2 regions of the Streptomyces sp. NPDC006309 genome follow, and region 2 is predicted to be linked to the other one. Evidence: riboswitches for the same ligand, from Rfam matches in the RefSeq annotation. Region 2 holds a riboswitch; the other holds the start of a gene.

Region 1 (8,611 bases), on a different contig from region 2:
CACCGCGCTGGGCGGGCAGTTCGAGAAGCAGCACCCCGGCACCAAGGTCAGTTTCAGCTTCAACGGTAGCGACAGCCTGGCCGCGAGCATCACCGGCGGAGCCCCGGCGGACGTCTTCGCCGCCGCCAGCCCCAAGACGATGGCGGTCGTGACGGACAAGAAGGGCACCGCCGGCACCCCGGCCACCTTCGTCCGCAACCAGCTGGAGATCGCCACCGTCCCGGGCAACCCGCACAAGCTGTCCCACCTGAAGGACCTCGCCCAGTCCGGTCTGAAGGTCGTCCTGTGCGACAGGACGGTGCCGTGCGGCGCCGCCGCCCAGAAGGCCCTGGCCGCGGGCAGGGTGAAGCTGACCCCCGTCTCCTACGAGCAGGACGTCAAGGGCGCCCTGACCAAGGTGGAGCTGAAGGAGGCCGACGCGGCCCTGGTCTACAGGACCGACGTGAAGGCAGCGCACGGCAAGGTGGAGGGCGTGGAGTTCCCCGAGTCCGCCGACGCCGTCAACGCCTACCCGATCGCCCTGCTCAAAGACGCCCCCAACGCCGGGGCCGCCAAGGCGTTCATCGCCCTCGTGCGGTCCGCCGAGGGCCAGAAGGTGCTGACCGGGGCCGGGTTCCTCAAGCCGTGACCTCGCTCGACAAGCCCGGTACCGCGACCGGCCCCCGCACGGGCCGGCCGCGGCGCCGCCGCGCCGGCACGGGGGGCCGGCGCGGAGTGCCGCTGCCGCTGCTGCTGCCGGGCCTGCTGGCCCTGGCGTTCCTGCTGCTGCCGCTGCTCGCCCTGCTCGTCCGGGCGCCCTGGCGCAGCCTGCCGGACCAGCTGACCAGCGCCGAGGTGTGGCAGGCGCTCCAGCTGTCCCTGGTCACGGCCACCGCGGCGACCGCCGTCTGCCTCGTCCTCGGCGTACCGCTGGCCTGGCTGCTGGCCCGCACGGACTTCCCCGGCCGCGGCCTCGTGCGCGCCCTGGTGACACTGCCCCTGGTGCTGCCGCCGGTCGTCGGCGGTGTGGCCCTGCTGCTCGCCCTCGGCCGCAACGGCGTCATCGGCCAGTGGCTGGACTCCTGGTTCGGAATCACCCTGCCGTTCACCACCGCGGGCGTCGTGATCGCGGAGGCGTTCGTGGCCATGCCGTTCCTGGTCATCAGCGTGGAGGGCACGCTGCGCGCCGCCGACCCGCGCTACGAGGAGGCGGCCACCACACTGGGCGCCTCCCGCTTCACCGCGTTCCGCCGGGTCACGCTGCCGCTGATCGCCCCCGGCGTCGCGGCGGGCGCGGTCCTGGCGTGGGCACGCGCGCTCGGCGAGTTCGGCGCGACGATCACGTTCGCGGGCAACTTCCCCGGCCGCACCCAGACCATGCCGCTCGCGGTCTACCTCGCCCTCCAGAACGACCCCGAAGCCGCCGTCTCCCTCAGTCTCGTCCTGCTGACGGTGTCCATCGCGGTGCTGGCCGGGCTCAGGGACCGCTGGACAACCACCTCATGAAGAACACCGGCCCCGAGCACCCCGACGCCCCCGCCCACGCGCCGAACCCAGGTGTACCGGCAACCGCCGACCGTCCCGCCGGACCGGCGGCCACCGGCAACCACACCGCACAGCCACCCCTGCACCCGGACGCACCCGCGGCCGCCGACGGCGCTCGCGCCCCACACGGGCCACCGGCAAGCGACGACGAGACCCGCACCGGTGACGCGGGGAGGAACCCGAGCCCGGCCGAGGGCCGGCCGACCACCCCCCGCCCGCACCCAGAGGCCGCCCCCGACGAGGGCCTGGACGCCCGCCTCGTCGTCGACCGCCCCCCGTTCCGCCTGGACGTGACCCTGACGGCCGCCCCGGGGGACGTCATCGCCCTGCTCGGCCCCAATGGCGCCGGCAAGACCACCGCCCTGCGCGCCCTCGCCGGTCTCACCCCGCTCACCGACGGCCATCTGCGCCTGGACGGCACCCCGCTGGAGCGCACTCCCCCGGAGTCCCGCCCGGTCGGCGTGGTCTTCCAGGACTACCTGCTCTTCCCGCACCTGTCCGCCCTGGACAACGTCGCCTTCGGCCCCCGCTGCCGGGGGACGGGCAAGGCCGAGGCCCGCGCCCAGGCGGCGGCCTGGCTGGAGCGCATGGGCCTGGCCGGTCACGCGGGCGTCCGACCGCGCCGTCTCTCCGGCGGTCAGGCCCAGCGCGTGGCGCTCGCCCGCGCCCTCGCCACCCGTCCCCGGCTGCTGCTCCTGGACGAGCCGCTGGCGGCCCTGGACGCCCGTACCCGCCTGGAGGTCCGCGCCCAGCTCCGCCGCCACCTGGCCGAGTTCGAGGCGGTCTGCGTACTGGTCACCCATGACCCGCTGGACGCGATGGTGCTCGCGGACCGGCTGGTGGTCGTGGAAGACGGCCGGGTCGTGCAGGAGGGCACGCCCGCCCACATCGCCCGCCACCCGCGCACGGACTACATCGCCCAGCTCGTCGGCCTCAACCTCTACCGCGGGCAGGCCGCGGGCCACACGGTACGGCTCGACCCCGGGCCCGAGATCACGACCACGGAGGAGTTGTCGGGACCGGTCTTCGTGGCGTTCCCGCCGTCGGCCGTGACCCTGTTCCGGGACCGGCCCGCCGGTACGAGCGCCCGGAACGTGTGGCGCTGCGAGATCGCGGGCCTGGAGACGCACGGCGACCGGATCCGCGCCGACCTCACCGGCGGACTCCCGCTCACCGCGGACCTGACGACGGTCGCCGCGGCCGAGCTGGACCTGCACCCCGGTGCACCGGTCTGGGCGATGGTCAAGGCGACGCAGACGCACGCGTACCCGGCCTGACCTCCTCGCCCACTACGGTGAGGGGCCATGAGCCTCAGCATCCGCAACCAGTTGCCCGGCACCGTCACCGAGGTGCACCCCGGCGAGGTGATGGCGACCGTCGGCGTCCGCCTGGCCGGGGGCCAGAACCTGACGGCGGCCATCACCCTGGAGGCCGCCGAGCAGCTCGGTCTCGCCCCGGGCTCCGCCGTGCACGCCCTGGTGAAGTCGACGGAGGTGTCCCTGGCCACCAACCGGGTCGCGGGCCTGTCGATCCGCAACCAGCTGCCCGGCGCGGTCACCCACCTCGTGGTCGGCGACGTCATGGCCTCCGTGAAGGTCACCGTGGACGGCGGCGAACTCACCGCCGCCATCACCAGGGACGCCGCCGAGGACCTCGGCCTCTTCGTGGGCTCCGACGTCGTCGCCCTGATCAAGGCGACCGAGGTCTCCCTGGCGACGGCGTAGCAGAAACGCGAGGGTCCCGCCCGGATTCCGGGCGGGACCCTCACCAGCGGCTCGCTCAGTCCTCGTACGCGTCCAGCGGCGGGCAGGAGCAGACCAGGTTGCGGTCACCGAAGGCCTGGTCGATGCGGCGCACCGGCGGCCAGTACTTGTCGGCGGCCGAGACGCCGGCCGGGAAGACGGCTTCGTCGCGGCTGTAGGCGTGCGCCCACTCACCGCCGAGCGCGGCGGCGGTGTGCGGGGCGTTGCGCAGCGGGTTGTCCTCGGCGGGCCACTCGCCGGAACCGACCTTCTCGATCTCCGCGCGGATGGTGATCATCGCATCGCAGAAACGGTCCAGCTCGGTGAGGTCCTCCGACTCGGTCGGCTCGATCATCAGCGTGCCGGCCACCGGGAACGACATCGTCGGGGCGTGGAAACCGTAGTCGATCAGGCGCTTGGCGACGTCGTCGACGCTCACGCCGGTCGCCTTGGTCAGCGGGCGCAGGTCGATGATGCACTCGTGCGCGACCAGGCCGCCGGGGCCGGTGTAGAGGACCGGGAAGTGCGGCTCCAGGCGCTTGGCGATGTAGTTCGCCGACAGCACGGCCACCTGCGTGGCCCGCTTCAGGCCCTCGCCGCCCATCAGACGGACGTACGCCCAGGAGATGGGCAGGATGCCCGCGCTGCCCCACGGGGCGGCCGAGACCGGGCCGACGCCGGTCTCCGGTCCCGCGGCCGGCTGGAGCGGGTGGTTGGGCAGGTACGGCGCCAGGTGCTCGCGGACGGCGACCGGGCCGACGCCCGGACCACCGCCGCCGTGCGGGATGCAGAACGTCTTGTGCAGGTTCAGGTGGGAGACGTCGCCGCCGAAGTGGCCCGGCTTGGCCACGCCGACCAGGGCGTTGAGGTTGGCGCCGTCGACGTACACCTGGCCGCCGGCCTCGTGGACCCGGGCGCAGATGTCGGCGACGTGCTCCTCGAACACACCGTGCGTGGACGGGTAGGTGATCATCAGCACCGACAGCTCGTCACGGTGCTTCTCGATCTTCGCCCGCAGATCCTCGATGTCGATCTCGCCGTCGCCGGCGGTCTTGACGACGACGACCTTCATGCCGGCCATCACGGCGCTGGCCGCGTTGGTGCCGTGCGCGGAGGACGGGATGAGGCAGACGGTGCGCTGCTCGTCGCCGTTGGCGCGGTGGTAGCCGCGTACGGCGAGCAGACCGGCCAGCTCGCCCTGCGAACCGGCGTTCGGCTGGAGCGAGACCTTGTCGTAGCCGGTGACCTCGGCGAGCCGCTCCTCCAGCTCACGGATGAGCGTCAGATAGCCCTCGGCCTGCTCGGCGGGCACGAAGGGGTGCAGCTGCCCGAACTCGGGCCAGGTGACCGGCTCCATCTCCGTGGTCGCGTTGAGCTTCATGGTGCAGGAGCCCAGCGGGATCATGCCGCGGTCGAGCGCGTAGTCGCGGTCGGCCAGGCGGCGCAGGTAACGCAGCATCGCCGTCTCGGAGCGGTGCTGGTGGAACACCGGGTGGGTGAGGTAGGCGTCGGTGCGCAGCAGCGCCTCGGGCAGGGTGTCCTCGGCGGCCGCGTCCAGCGCCTCGACGTCGGCCTCGACACCGAACGCGGACCAGACGGCGGCCAGCTGGGCCCGGCCCGTGGTCTCGTCGCAGGCCATGGAGACGTGCTCGGCGTCCACCAGACGCAGGTTGACACCCTTGTCCCGGGCGGCGGCGACGACCTTGGCGGCCCTGCCGGGCACGCGTGCGGTGACGGTGTCGAAGTACGCGCCGTGGACGATGTCGACCCCGCCGGCCTTCAGGCCCGCGGCGAGGACCGTGGCGTAGCGGTGGGTGCGGCGGGCGATCGTCCGCAGGCCCTCGGGACCGTGGTAGACGGCGTACATGCCGGCCATCACGGCGAGCAGCACCTGCGCGGTGCAGATGTTGCTGGTGGCCTTCTCACGGCGGATGTGCTGCTCACGGGTCTGCAAGGCCAGGCGGTAGGCCCGGTTGCCGTCGGCGTCGACGGAGACACCGACCAGACGGCCGGGCAGGCTGCGCGCGAACTTCTCCTGGACGGCCATGTAGCCGGCGTGCGGTCCCCCGAAGCCCATCGGCACGCCGAAGCGCTGGGTCGTACCGACCGCGATGTCCGCGCCCAGTTCGCCCGGGGAGGTCAGCAGGGTCAGCGCGAGCAGGTCGGCGGCGACCGTCACCAGGGCGCCCAGCTCGTGCGCCTGGTCGATGACCGCCTTGATGTCCCGTACGGCACCGGAGGCGCCCGGGTACTGGAGCAGCACGCCGTTGATCTCGCGCTCGGCGATCCCGGCCGGGATGCCGTCGCTGAGGTCGGCGACGACGACCTCGACGCCGGCCGGCTCGGCACGCGTCTCGATCACGGCGATGGTCTGCGGCAGCGCGTCCGCGTCGACCAGGAACAGGCCCTTCTTGTTCCGGCCCATGCGCCGGGAGAGCGCCATCGCCTCGGCGGCGGCGGTGCCCTCGTCCAGCAGGGAGGCGCCCGAGGTGGGCAGGCCGGTCAGATCGGCGACCACCGTCTGGAAGTTCAGCAGGGCCTCCAGACGGCCCTGGGAGATCTCCGGCTGGTACGGCGTGTAGGCCGTGTACCACGCCGGGTTCTCCATGACGTTGCGCAGGATGACCGGCGGCGTGAACGTGCCGTAGTACCCGAGTCCGATCATCGAGCCGAGGACCTGGTTGCGGTCGGCGAGGGAACGCAGCTCGGCGAGCACCTCGGCCTCGGTGCGGGCGTCCGGCAGATCGAGGGCGTCGACGTTCTTGATCACGTCCGGGACCGCGGCGGCGGTCAGCTCGTCCAGCGAGCCGTACCCGACCTGCGCGAGCATCTTGGCCCGCGCCTCCTGGTCAGGGCCGATGTGGCGCTGCTCGAACGGGATACCCGCTTCGAGTTCGGAGAGCGGAATGCGATGGGCGGTCATTGCGGAGGCCTCCTGGTCTGACGCGACCTTCGAGGGGCACCCCGGTACGGATACCCCGACGGCCTCCCCCTCTGTCATCTGACCTGAGAGCTTCACCGGGCCCTCGCGGGCACCGGCTTTCACCGTCGGTGAGAGCGGACGCCGTGCACACCCGCCCTGCTTTCCAGAGTGACCTCGTCCGCGCGGTACGTGAGCCTGAGAGATTCCGGGGAGGATTTGCTCCTTCGGCGCCTCCGACGTGGTCGGAGGACTCTCCCGCGCGGGGTCAGCAGCCGCTGTCAGCCTACCAGCGGGGTCAACGCCTGAGCCCTCGAGTGGCCGCCTCCCTGAATCTGCTCTTTTGTAGTGCTTACGGATGTGTTGCGACCACGTGGAGAGAGAGGGACCGTGCGAACCGACATCGATCCGCGCAACCTGATCGGCCGCAAGGCGTTCGACGTCAATGGCGCCAAGATCGGCACCATCGACGAGGTGTACCTCGACGACGCGACCGGCGTGCCCGCGTGGGCGGCCATACGGACCGGTCTCTTCTCCCGGGACGCCTTCGTCCCCCTGGAGCCCAGCGAATTCCTCGACGGCACGCTGCACATCCCTTTCGACCGCGCCCTGATCAAGGACGCCCCCGACTTCGGCGTGGGCCGCCATCTCTCCCCCGAGCAGGAACTCCAGCTCTACCACCACTACGGCCTGGACACGGCGCCCCCGCCCAGCGTCCCGGACCACGACTTCGGCACCCTGGCGCCACCGGAGGAGTCCCGGCCCGCACCGGGCCCCTGAACTCCTCCGCCGGATCGCCCGTCGTACCCGTCCGGGTCCGAGGCCGGACGTCCGGGATGCTCACCCGAAGCCGGCCGGGTGGCCGAGGCCGGCCGGGTGGCCGAGGCCGGCCGGGTGGCCGAGGCCGGCCGGGTGGGCGAGGCCGGCTCCGGGACCAGCGGCAAGGGCTCGGCCGGTGCCAGCGCGGGATCGTCGACCCGGAACGTCCGGACCCGGCCCGGCTCGGACTGCGGCGTCTCGAAGCGCACGGTGACCCGGCCCAGCCCGCTGCCCTGCACCCATCCGTGTCCCCAGTCGTCGTGCCGCACGTCCTGCCCGGCCCGCCACTGTCGCTCGGCCGGGTCCACCTGCTCCGCCGGGGCCTGCGGCACGGCCTCCTCGGCGAGGTCCACCGCCCGCTCCCCCGCCGCCTGCGCGAACAGATCCTCCTGCGTGTAGTCGGCGAGCCCGGACACGCCGACGCCGAGCAGCCGCACCCCGCCCGTGGTGTCCACGGAGTCCAGCAGCCGCGCCGCCGCCTCACGGATGACCGAGGGATCGTCCGTGGGCCCTCTGAGCGTCTCGGAGCGGGTGAGCGTCGAGAAGTCGTACCGCCGCACCTTCAGCACGATGGTCCGCCCGGACAGCCCGGCCTCGCGCAGCCGCCGGACACACCGGTCGGCCAGCCGCTGCACCTCCATGCCGACCCGCAGCCGGTCGTGGATGTCCACGTCGTACGTGTCCTCCACCGACACCGACTTGGTCTCCCGCTCGGCCACCACCGGCCGCTGGTCCCGGGCCAGGGCCATGGCGTACAGCGCGTGCCCGTGCGCCTTGCCGAGCATCCGGACCAGTTCGTCCTCGCCCGCCTCGGCCAGCTCCTCGACCGTGGTGATCCCGGCCCGGCGCAGATGGTCCCCGGTGGCCGGGCCGACCCCCGGCAGGGTCCGCACCGGCATCGGCCCCAGCAGCGCCCGCTCGGTCCCCGGCTCGATCAGCACCAGGCCGTCCGGTTTCGCCTGCTCGGAGGCGATCTTCGCGAGCATCTTGGACGCGGCGAGCCCCACCGACCCGGTGAGCCCGGTGACCGCCCGGATGTCCGCGCGGAGCCTCTCCCCGGCCCGCCGCGCCGACTCCTCGTCCCAGGCCGCTCCCCCGGCCTCCAGGTCCACGAACGCCTCGTCCAGGCTGAGCGGCTCGATCAGCGGTGACAGCTCCCGCAGCAGCGCCATCACCTGGTCGCTGATCGTCCGGTACAGCGTGAAGCGCGGCACCAGATAGGCGGCGTTGGGTGCCAGCCGACGCGCCTGCCCCATGGGCATCGCCGAGTGCACCCCGAACACCCGTGCCTCGTACGACGCGGTGGCCACCACCCCGCGCGGCCCGAGACCGCCCACGACGACGGCCTTCCCGCGCAGGCTCGGCTTGGACGCCTGCTCCACCGAGGCGAAGAAGGCATCCATGTCGAGATGCAGGACCGTGGGCGCGTTTCTCACATCTCCGATGCTGCACCACGGCACTGACAACGCGGTGACGGCGGAGGGCACCGCGGGGACTCCGGCGGTCAGACCGCCCGGTTGCGGCGCCGCGCCAGCTCGTCCGCCGGGTTCTGCCCGACCAGCGTCTCCCCCGTGTCGATACGCTCGCCGTGCAGCTGGGAGAGCGC
Region 2 (8,611 bases):
ACCGATGTCCATGCCGAAGACCGTGATGATCGGGGTGAGAGCGGCGCGCAGTCCGTGCCGGACGACGACGTTGCGCTCGCGCAGGCCCTTGGCGCGGGCCGTGCGGATGAAGTCCTCGTTCATCGTCTCCAGCATGCCCGAGCGGGTGAGCCGCGCGTAGATGGCGGAGTACAGCAGGGCGAGCGAACACCACGCGGGGAAGAGGGTGTTGGCCCACTGCGAGGGGTTGTCGGTGAACGGGACGTAGCTCTTGCCGAAGATCGGCCACTGGTACTCGAAGAGCAGGATCGCCAGGTTGCCGGTGAAGAACATGGGCAGCGAGACGCCGGTGAGCGCGATGCCCATGAAGCCCCGGTCGAGTACCGAGCGCGGCTTCAGCGCGGAGACGACACCGGCCACCACGCCGGAGACCAGCCACAGTACGGCGGCACCCGCGGCCAGCGAGAGGGTGATCGGAAGGCGTGAGGTGAGCTCCGGCCAGACCGCCTGGTGGTTCTTGAAGGAGTAGCCGAAGCAGGGCGCGTCGCAGTGCACCGTGGTGGGGCCGAGGTCGTAGGTGGCGCCGGCCACGATCCCCTTGATGAAGTGCCAGTACTGGACGTAGACAGGCTGGTCCAGACCGAGGTTGTGCTTGACGGCGGCGACGTCCGCCGGCGACGGGCTCTTGCCGATGTACTGCTGCGCCAGCTGGTCCGCTGTCTGGCCGACGAGCCGTGGCAGCAGGAAGAAGATGGCGAAGGTGACCGCGGAGACGACCAGCAGCAGGATCACTGCCGCGAACGTCCGGCGGAGGATGTACGAGATCACGGGGACCGGCGCTGGTGCCCGCGGGCCGCGAAGCCCGCGGGCACCAATGCCTTCACCTGCCTTCCGGGGCTGCTACTTCGACGCGACGCCGATGTTGAGGTAGTCGTACTGACCGCTGAAGGCCGCCGTGGAAACCAGGTTGGTGTAGTTCTGCGGGCGGCCCAGCAGGACCTTGAAGTAGGTCAGCGGGACCAGGACGGCGTCGTCCATGGTCTTCTTGTCGATCTGCGTGTAGATGCTGTTGCGCTTGTTGAGGTCCTGGGTGCCGATCGCCTTGCCCAGCATCTGGTTGACGGACTTGTCGTCGTACTGCGACAGGTTCGTGTTGCCCGACTGGCTGATCGCCTTGCCGTTCAGGATCTGCTGGAGGAAGCCGTAGCCGGAGGGCCAGTCCGCACCCCACTGCATCATGATCAGACCGAGGTTCTGCTTCTCCGAGAACTTCGGCACACCCACGTAGTCGGTGAAGTACTTGCCCGACGGGTACTGCTTCAGGGAGGCGTTGATGCCGACCTTCTTCAGCGAGGCGATGATCGCCGTGGCGGCGTCGATCTCCGGCTGGCGGTCGGAACGCGCGGCGATGTTCGTCGTGATCGACGACTTGCCGCAGGCCTTCAGCTGCTGCTTGGCCTTGGCGGCGTCACCCTTGTTGCCGTTGCTGGCGTAGACGTCCGACTTCTCGTAGCCCGGGATGTCCGGCGGCAGCACGGTGGAGGCGACGTCGCCGCGGACCGGGCCGCCCTCGGCGGTCTGCACCGAGACCTTGTCGATCGCGTACTGCACGGCCTTGCGGCACTCGGGCTTGTCGAACGGCGCGACCTTGGTGTTGATCGCCAGGTACACGAGACGGCCACCGTAGGTGTTGTCCGTGTTGGCCTTCTTGCCGGCGTCGGTGAGGACCTTGGCCTGGGTGGAGGCCTGGACACCGGTGCCGGCCAGGTCGATCGCGTCGCCGGCGAGGACGTCCTGGTCGATCGTCTCCGCGTTGACCTTCAGCTTGACGACGATCTTGTCCGGCAGCTGCTTGCGCAGCGGGTCCGTCTTCGGGTCCCAGTTCGGGTTGCGCACCAGCACGGCCTGCCGGCCGTCCTGGTAGCTCTGGAACTTGTACGAGCCCGAGGAGACGATGTGCTTGATGTAGTCGACGCCCGTGTCCTTCGCCTGCGGCACCGGGGCCGTCTGCGGGGCGGCGACCAGGTAGTCGAACTCCTGGAAGGCCTGCTTCAGGTGGAAGACGATGGTGGTGTCGTCCGGCGTCTGGATGGAGGACAGGCCCTTGGCGCTCTTGTCCTTGTACGGGCCCTTGTACTTGTCGCCGCCGGCCATGAACTGCTGGAAGTAGTTCGGGCCGAGGGAGAGCACGTCACGCGCGAAGTTGGAGCGCTCGACGGCGTACTTGACGTCCTTCGAGGTGATCGGCGAGCCGTCCTCGTACTTCAGGCCCGCGCGCAGCTTGTACGTCCAGGTCTTGCCGCCGTCGCTCGGCACGCCCTTGCTCGCCGCGAGGTCCGGGACGAGCGTGTTGCCCTTCTGGCCGGCACCCGGCTGGAAGGTCATCAGCGGACGGGCGTACAGCCGGCTGAGGTTGTACATGTACGCGTAGTACGTGTTGCCGGGGTCGAAGGAGTCCGGCACGTCGGACAGCTCGTAGGTGAGCGTGCCGCCCTTCTTGTCGGACGCGTTGACGACGCCCTTGGTCGCGGCATTGGCCCCGGCCGACTTGGTGCCGTTGTCGTTCTTGTTGTCATCGGCCTTGCTGCAACCCGCAAGAAGCAGGCTGGCGGAGCCGATGGCCGCGATCGCGGCCAGCGCTGACCTTCGCATGATGGGCGCTTTCCCCTCCATTGTTGACAAAACTTTCGGGCTCTTCGCGGCAGGCGTCAGCGGCTGCGCGGATCGAGAGCATCGCGGAGACCGTCGCCGAGCAGGTTGAACGCGAGGACGGTGACGAAGATGGCGAGTCCGGGGACGATCATGAACTGGGGGTCGACCTGGTAGTAGGTGACCGCCTCACGGAGCATGCCGCCCCAGGACGCCTGCGGGGGCTGGATGCCGACGCCGAGGAAGCTCAGGGACGCCTCGAAGAGGATGTTGGTCGGGATCAGCAGCGTCGAGTAGACGATGATCGGGCCGACCAGGTTGGGCATCAGCTCGCGGAACAGGATGTACGGGGCCTTGGCGCCCATGCCGCGGGAGGCGTCCACGAACTCGCGCTCCCGCAGGGCCAGTGTCTGGCCGCGCACGATCCGGCCCAGATAGGGCCAGTTGAAGAAGCCGATGACGAAGATGAGCACGCTCAGGTGGAGCGGCAGTCCGTTGAGGCCGAAGGCGCCGCCCTGGAGGGTGGCGGAGATGGCGATCGCGAAGAGCAGGAGGGGGAAGGCGAGGAAGGTGTCCATCAGCCGGCTGATGATCGAGTCGACCCGCCCGCCGTAGTAGCCCGCCACGACACCGAGGACCGCGCCGATCACGTTCGACAGGACGGTGGCGCCGAAGGCGACCACCAGCGACACCCAGGAGCCCTCCAGGACGCGGGTGGCGATGTCACGGCCGAACTTCGGGTCCACACCGAGCGGGTGATCCAGGCTCATGCCGCCCCAACTGCCCTTGGGCAGCGAGGTGTCGGGGGTGATCAGGTCCTGGTGGAAGGCGTTGGGGTCGAGCCCGAACACGGCCTGGAGGGGGCGCGAGAGAATCGCGACGAGGATCAGCAGGACCACGATGACGCCGCCCGCGACGGCGACCTTGTCCTTCTTGAACCGGGTCCAGGCGATCTGGCCCAGGGAACGACCCTCGATCTGCCCCTTTCCGGCACCCTCCAGCACAGCCTCCGGCTGTGCCTCGGCTGCCGCTCCGGTGGTCTCGATCGGTGCGGTCACGGTGAGCGACCCCTCTCGCCGGTGGTGACCGGCCTGCGCCTGCCGCGGATTGCGGCTTTGTCGACTTGCCATCGAGCGTGAGGCCTTGGCCTCACGTCTGAGTCGCGAGTCTTCAGCGTCGTTGTGATCACCCGCCAGAGTTGGCGGCGAAAGTATGCGCAACCGTGATGCAGTGCAGGGGATTCCGTTATCCGAACAGTGGGTAACGGCTCCCGGACAAGGTCCAGTTGGGGCAGAACGGCCTATTCGCCCGGAACGGGACGTACCGGCGATGTCTACGCGCGCAGAAGAAGCCCGCTGACGCGGACACCGTGGCCCCGCTCAAAGCCCTTGACATTGTCGCCCGTTGGTCAGTAGCCGCCGTGCGCGGGCGGGTAGCCGTAGCCGGTCGCCGGCGGAACCTGGAGCGGGGGCGGCGGGGCGGTGGCGTGCGCCTCGCGGTCGTAGAAGGGACGCGCGTTGGCCCGCATCCACATGACCACCGGGTCGTAGCCGTCGGTCATCACGACCGTCGAGACCGGCAGCCCCTCCGGGACCGCGCCGACCGACTGCTGCATCATCGCGCGCACCGAGTCGACCGCCGCCGGGGACGTGTCGTACACGTCCAGGCCGAGGGCGAGGTACGGCGCCCCGAGCGTGGGCTGCACCCAGGCCCGGCGCAGCGAGCGCAGCGCGGGGGTGCGGTGCGCGTTCTGCGCGAGCAGGGCGTAGAACTGCGGGATCTCGATGCCGGGTTCCGACAGGCGCAGGGGGCCGGCGGGCTGGCGGTCCAGGCCGGTGGCCATGCGGCGCAGGTCGAGCCAGGGGATGCCGACGCCGCCGCCCGGGGCGTGCGGATTGAGCCACAGACCGTAGTGGTCGGGGTAGAGGGTGCGGGCCACGTCGAGGCCGTCCACCACCTCGTAGGAGCGGTTCCAGCCACTGGCCGACAGTTCCTGGGCGGAGGTGACGCAGGGGGCGTAGTGGAAGCCGTCGACCTCCATGTCGCCGTACTGGGCGTCCGGGGAGCCGGCCTGGCCGTGCCACAGGAACATCCAGACCTGGCCGGAGGAGGGGGCGGCGAGGGCGCCCAGCAGGGCCTCGTAGGCGTCGTAACGTCCAGGCGTGACCTGGCGCAGCATGTGCTCGACGCTGCCGCTCGGGCTCGCGCTCACCTGTCTTACCGCCCCTTCTCGTGGAGTGACCCCGCATCGGGGGACAGCTTAAGCGCCCGGTGGCCCGGGGCCTCGTGGCCGTACGCGGGGGCGGGCGCGCGGTGGCGCGCCGCGCCCGGCACCACCACCGCGTGCCGGACCCGGCCCCTCGTCCCGGCGTGCCGGACCCGGCTCCGCGCCCCGGCGGCCCGGCCGCTAGTGGCCGAACCGGTAGAAGGGGCGGACGTTCGTCTTCAGCCAGTCGGCCACCGGGTCGTCGGTGACGTCCATGAGGACCAGATTGACCGGCCACTTCACCGGGACCCTGCCCAGGGCCCGGCCCAGGGCCTCCAGGGGCACGGTGCGCAGGTCGCCCTCGCACCGGGAGAGTTCCACGCCGACGAACATCACCGGTTCGGCCGTCTCGACGGCGGCCAGGCAGCGGCGGGCGGTCACCACGACGCCGGTGTCCGCGAACTCGGCGGAGGCGGCGGAGAGGAAGTCGACCGGATCGTCCTGCCAGTCGGGCTCGAAGAGGCGGACCCGGCCGCCGCTGCCGGGGCCGTCGAGCGGGGTGCGGCCCACCCGGCACAGTTCGGCCACGGCCTCGGGCGGCAGCGGGATGCCGACCACACCGCCCGGGTTCACGGCCAGGCCCGCCTGCGGCGGCAGGCCCCGGGCGAACTCCACGGCGGGGGCGACGGTGTACGGCATGTGGGAGCCGGCCGCCTGGCGGAACTGCTCCTCGGAGCTGAACACCGGCACGTACACCTGGCCCTCGATGTCGAGTGTGGGCAGGTCCAGCGGGCCGCTGTCCGGGCCGCCGCCGGCCGGCAGCGGGATCCACAGGAAGCTGCGGCCGAGGACCTCGATGATCCGGCCGCCCGCCGTGGGGACGCCGAGGGAGGCCGAGAGCACCTCCTCCAGCTCGTTGCCGGGCCAACCGCCGTGCGGGTGGGGGTGTGTCTGTGCCGGGAAGTCCGCGGGAAGGTCCGCCGGGAAGTCCATCTGCCTACCGCCTGCTGGGAACCACTGCTGTGAGACCGAAGGCTATCGGGTGGCTGTGACATCGCGGGTCCGCCGGGGATCCGTGCGCCGCGTCAGCGGGGGTCCGGGGCGGCGAAGTCCACGCGGTGCAGGGTGTCCGCGGCGGGCCGGTCCAGCAGCAGCGCCGAGCCGCAGCCCGTGGGCGGTTCGCCCCGCTCGACCGCGCGCAGCAGCCGGGCCGCGGTACGGCGGTGCCGGCGGAAGGCGTAGCGGGAGACGCCCCGGCCGCGCTCCCGCTGGCCCTCGCGGGCGGTCTCGGGGGCGACGTCGAGCACCAGCAGGTGCAGGGTGCCGCCGCGGCGGCGGGCCTCGCGGGCGAGCCAGCCGCGCACCCAGGGCTGGGTGCCGCAGTCGTGGACGACGACGCCGTCGCCGGTGCGCAGCGCGCGGCGCAGTCCCGCGTAGTGCGCGAGGCGGACCAGGGGGCGGTAGAGCGCGTACGGCAGGCAGCGGGGCAGGCGGGCCGCGAAGCGGTCGCGGGCGTCCTGGGAGTCGACGCGGTGGCCGGCGACCGCGCGCCGCATCAGCGTGGACTTGCCGCTGCCGGGCAGGCCGGTGATCACCACCACGTCCCGCGGCCCGAAGACGAGGGCGCGCGGGCTGCGGCCGGCGCGGTCGCGCAGGTCACGGACGGCCGGGGCCGGGCGCGCGGGGCGGCGTTCGCGGGCGGGGGCGGGGGCGGGGGCGGGGGCGGAGCGCTGCTCCGGCACCGCGAGGCCGGTGGCGGCGGCGGTGACGTACGCCGTGGTCCTGTTCACCGTGATGTCCTCCCCTGTGGGCTCGGTCATGTCCTGCCCTTTGAAGTTAAAGAGAAGGTAATGCCCGCGGGCCGGTGGTTCGGTGCGGGTCGTGCCACAGGTCGGTTACAGAAGCCGGGCTCGCATGCGATGATGTGCCCGCCAACTGCATACCGGCCGCTTGAATCCGCGCGGGAGAGTCCCCAGGTCCCTTCGGACCGTCTGGGGCGCCGAAGGAGCAAGTCCCTCCCTTGAATCTCTCAGGCCCCGTTACCGCGCGGGCGAGGCACATCTGAAAAGCGGGCCGCTGTGTCCAGTGGTCCCACCCAAGGTGCAAGCCGTGATCGTCCCCGTGGCGGTCGCGGCGAACCTCTCAGGTTCCGATGACAGATGGGGAGGAACGTTCCTCGCCCCGTCCGTATGCCCTGGGAGACGACCGACCGATGAGCAGCACCGAACTCCGCCACACCGCGCTGGATGCCGTGCATCGCGCGCTCGGCGCGACCATGACCGACTTCGCCGGCTGGGACATGCCCCTGCGCTACGGCTCCGAGCGCGACGAGCACCTCGCGGTGCGCACCCGGGCCGGCCTGTTCGACCTCTCCCACATGGGCGAGATCACCGTGACCGGCGCCGGGGCGGCCGCCCTCCTGAACTTCGCCCTGGTCGGCAACATCGCCTCCGTCGGCGTCGGCCGCGCCCGCTACACCATGATCTGCCGGGCCGACGGCGGCATCCTGGACGACCTCATCGTCTACCGGCTGGCCGAGACCGAGTACATGGTCGTGGCCAACGCCTCCAACGCCCAGGTGGTGCTGGACGCGCTGACCGAGCGGGCCGCCGGCTTCGACGCCGAGGTCCGCGACGACCGGGACGCCTACGCGCTGCTCGCCGTGCAGGGCCCGCAGTCCCCCGGCATCCTGAAGTCGCTCACCGACGCCGACCTGGACGGGCTGAAGTACTACGCCGGCCTGCCCGGCACCGTCGCCGGCGTCCCGGCGCTGATCGCCCGCACCGGCTACACCGGCGAGGACGGCTTCGAGCTGTTCGTTCGACCGGAGCACGCCGTGCGGCTGTGGCAGGCGCTGACCGAGGCCGGCGAGGGCGTCGGCCTGGTGCCGTGCGGGCTGTCCTGCCGGGACACCCTGCGCCTGGAGGCGGGCATGCCGCTGTACGGGCACGAGCTGACCACCGCGCTCACCCCCTTCGACGCCGGGCTCGGCCGGGTGGTCAAGTTCGAGAAGGAGGGGGACTTCGTCGGGCGTGAGGCGCTCGCCGCGGCCGCCTCCCGCGCCGAGGCGAGCGCGCCCCGGGTGCTCGTCGGCCTGGTCGCCGAGGGCCGCCGGGTGCCGCGCGCCGGGTTCGCCGTCGTCGCCGGCGGCCAGGTGATCGGCGAGGTCACCTCCGGCGCCCCCTCCCCCACCCTGGGCAAGCCGATCGCCATGGCGTACGTCGACGCGGCGTACGCGGCGCCGGGCACCGAGGGCGTCGGCGTGGACATCCGGGGCACCCACGAGCCGTACGAGGTCGTGGCGCTGCCGTTCTACAAGCGCCAGAAGTAGACACTGGGCGCTGCGGCGCTCCCGGCGTCCGCCCCGCGCCGCCGGACGTGACCCTGCGCACATTCCCCCTGCTCACCAGCAGGTCCTGCCGTCCCCCCTTCATCAGCACTCCCGCGCGTACAGGAGAATTCAGGCCATGAGCAACCCCCAGCAGCTGCGCTTCAGCAAGGAGCACGAGTGGCTGTCGACCGCCGAGGACGGCGTCGCGACGGTCGGCATCACCGAGTTCGCGGCCAACGCGCTCGGCGATGTGGTCTACGCCCAGCTCCCCGAGGTCGGCTCCACCGTCGAGGCGGGCGAGACCTGCGGTGAGCTGGAGTCGACGAAGTCGGTCTCCGACCTGTACTCGCCGGTCAGCGGTGAGGTCACCGAGATCAACGAGGACGTCGTCAACGACCCCTCGCTGGTGAACTCCGCGCCCTTCGAGGGCGGCTGGCTGTTCAAGG

What was found. A riboswitch is a leader RNA that binds a small molecule or an ion and turns the genes downstream of it on or off. The one in region 2 is predicted to bind glycine.
Region 1: linked by a shared signal. The riboswitch ahead of gcvP (aminomethyl-transferring glycine dehydrogenase) and the one ahead of gcvT (glycine cleavage system aminomethyltransferase GcvT) in region 2 are both predicted to bind glycine.

The regions. Positions count from the first base shown of each region.
Region 1 covers NZ_JBEXRO010000022.1:9,133-17,743, reverse strand. Annotated here, with positions in the region: gene modA (molybdate ABC transporter substrate-binding protein) at 1-628, shown strand, start outside; gene ABZ117_RS25355 (ABC transporter permease) at 625-1,485, shown strand; gene ABZ117_RS25350 (ABC transporter ATP-binding protein) at 1,482-2,801, shown strand; gene ABZ117_RS25345 (TOBE domain-containing protein) at 2,829-3,248, shown strand; gene gcvP (aminomethyl-transferring glycine dehydrogenase) at 3,304-6,189, opposite strand; glycine riboswitch at 6,363-6,457, opposite strand; gene ABZ117_RS25335 (PRC-barrel domain-containing protein) at 6,577-6,966, shown strand; gene ABZ117_RS25330 (DNA polymerase IV) at 6,870-8,441, opposite strand; gene ABZ117_RS25325 (MerR family transcriptional regulator) at 8,510-8,611, opposite strand, start outside.
Region 2 covers NZ_JBEXRO010000024.1:38,274-46,884, reverse strand. Annotated here, with positions in the region: gene ABZ117_RS26730 (ABC transporter permease) at 1-807, opposite strand, end outside; gene ABZ117_RS26725 (ABC transporter substrate-binding protein) at 880-2,652, opposite strand; gene ABZ117_RS26720 (ABC transporter permease) at 2,688-3,686, opposite strand; gene ABZ117_RS26715 (enhanced serine sensitivity protein SseB C-terminal domain-containing protein) at 4,037-4,840, opposite strand; gene ABZ117_RS26710 (enhanced serine sensitivity protein SseB) at 5,036-5,827, opposite strand; gene ABZ117_RS26705 (AAA family ATPase) at 5,920-6,624, opposite strand; glycine riboswitch at 6,786-6,889, shown strand; gene gcvT (glycine cleavage system aminomethyltransferase GcvT) at 7,047-8,165, shown strand; gene gcvH (glycine cleavage system protein GcvH) at 8,302-8,611, shown strand, end outside.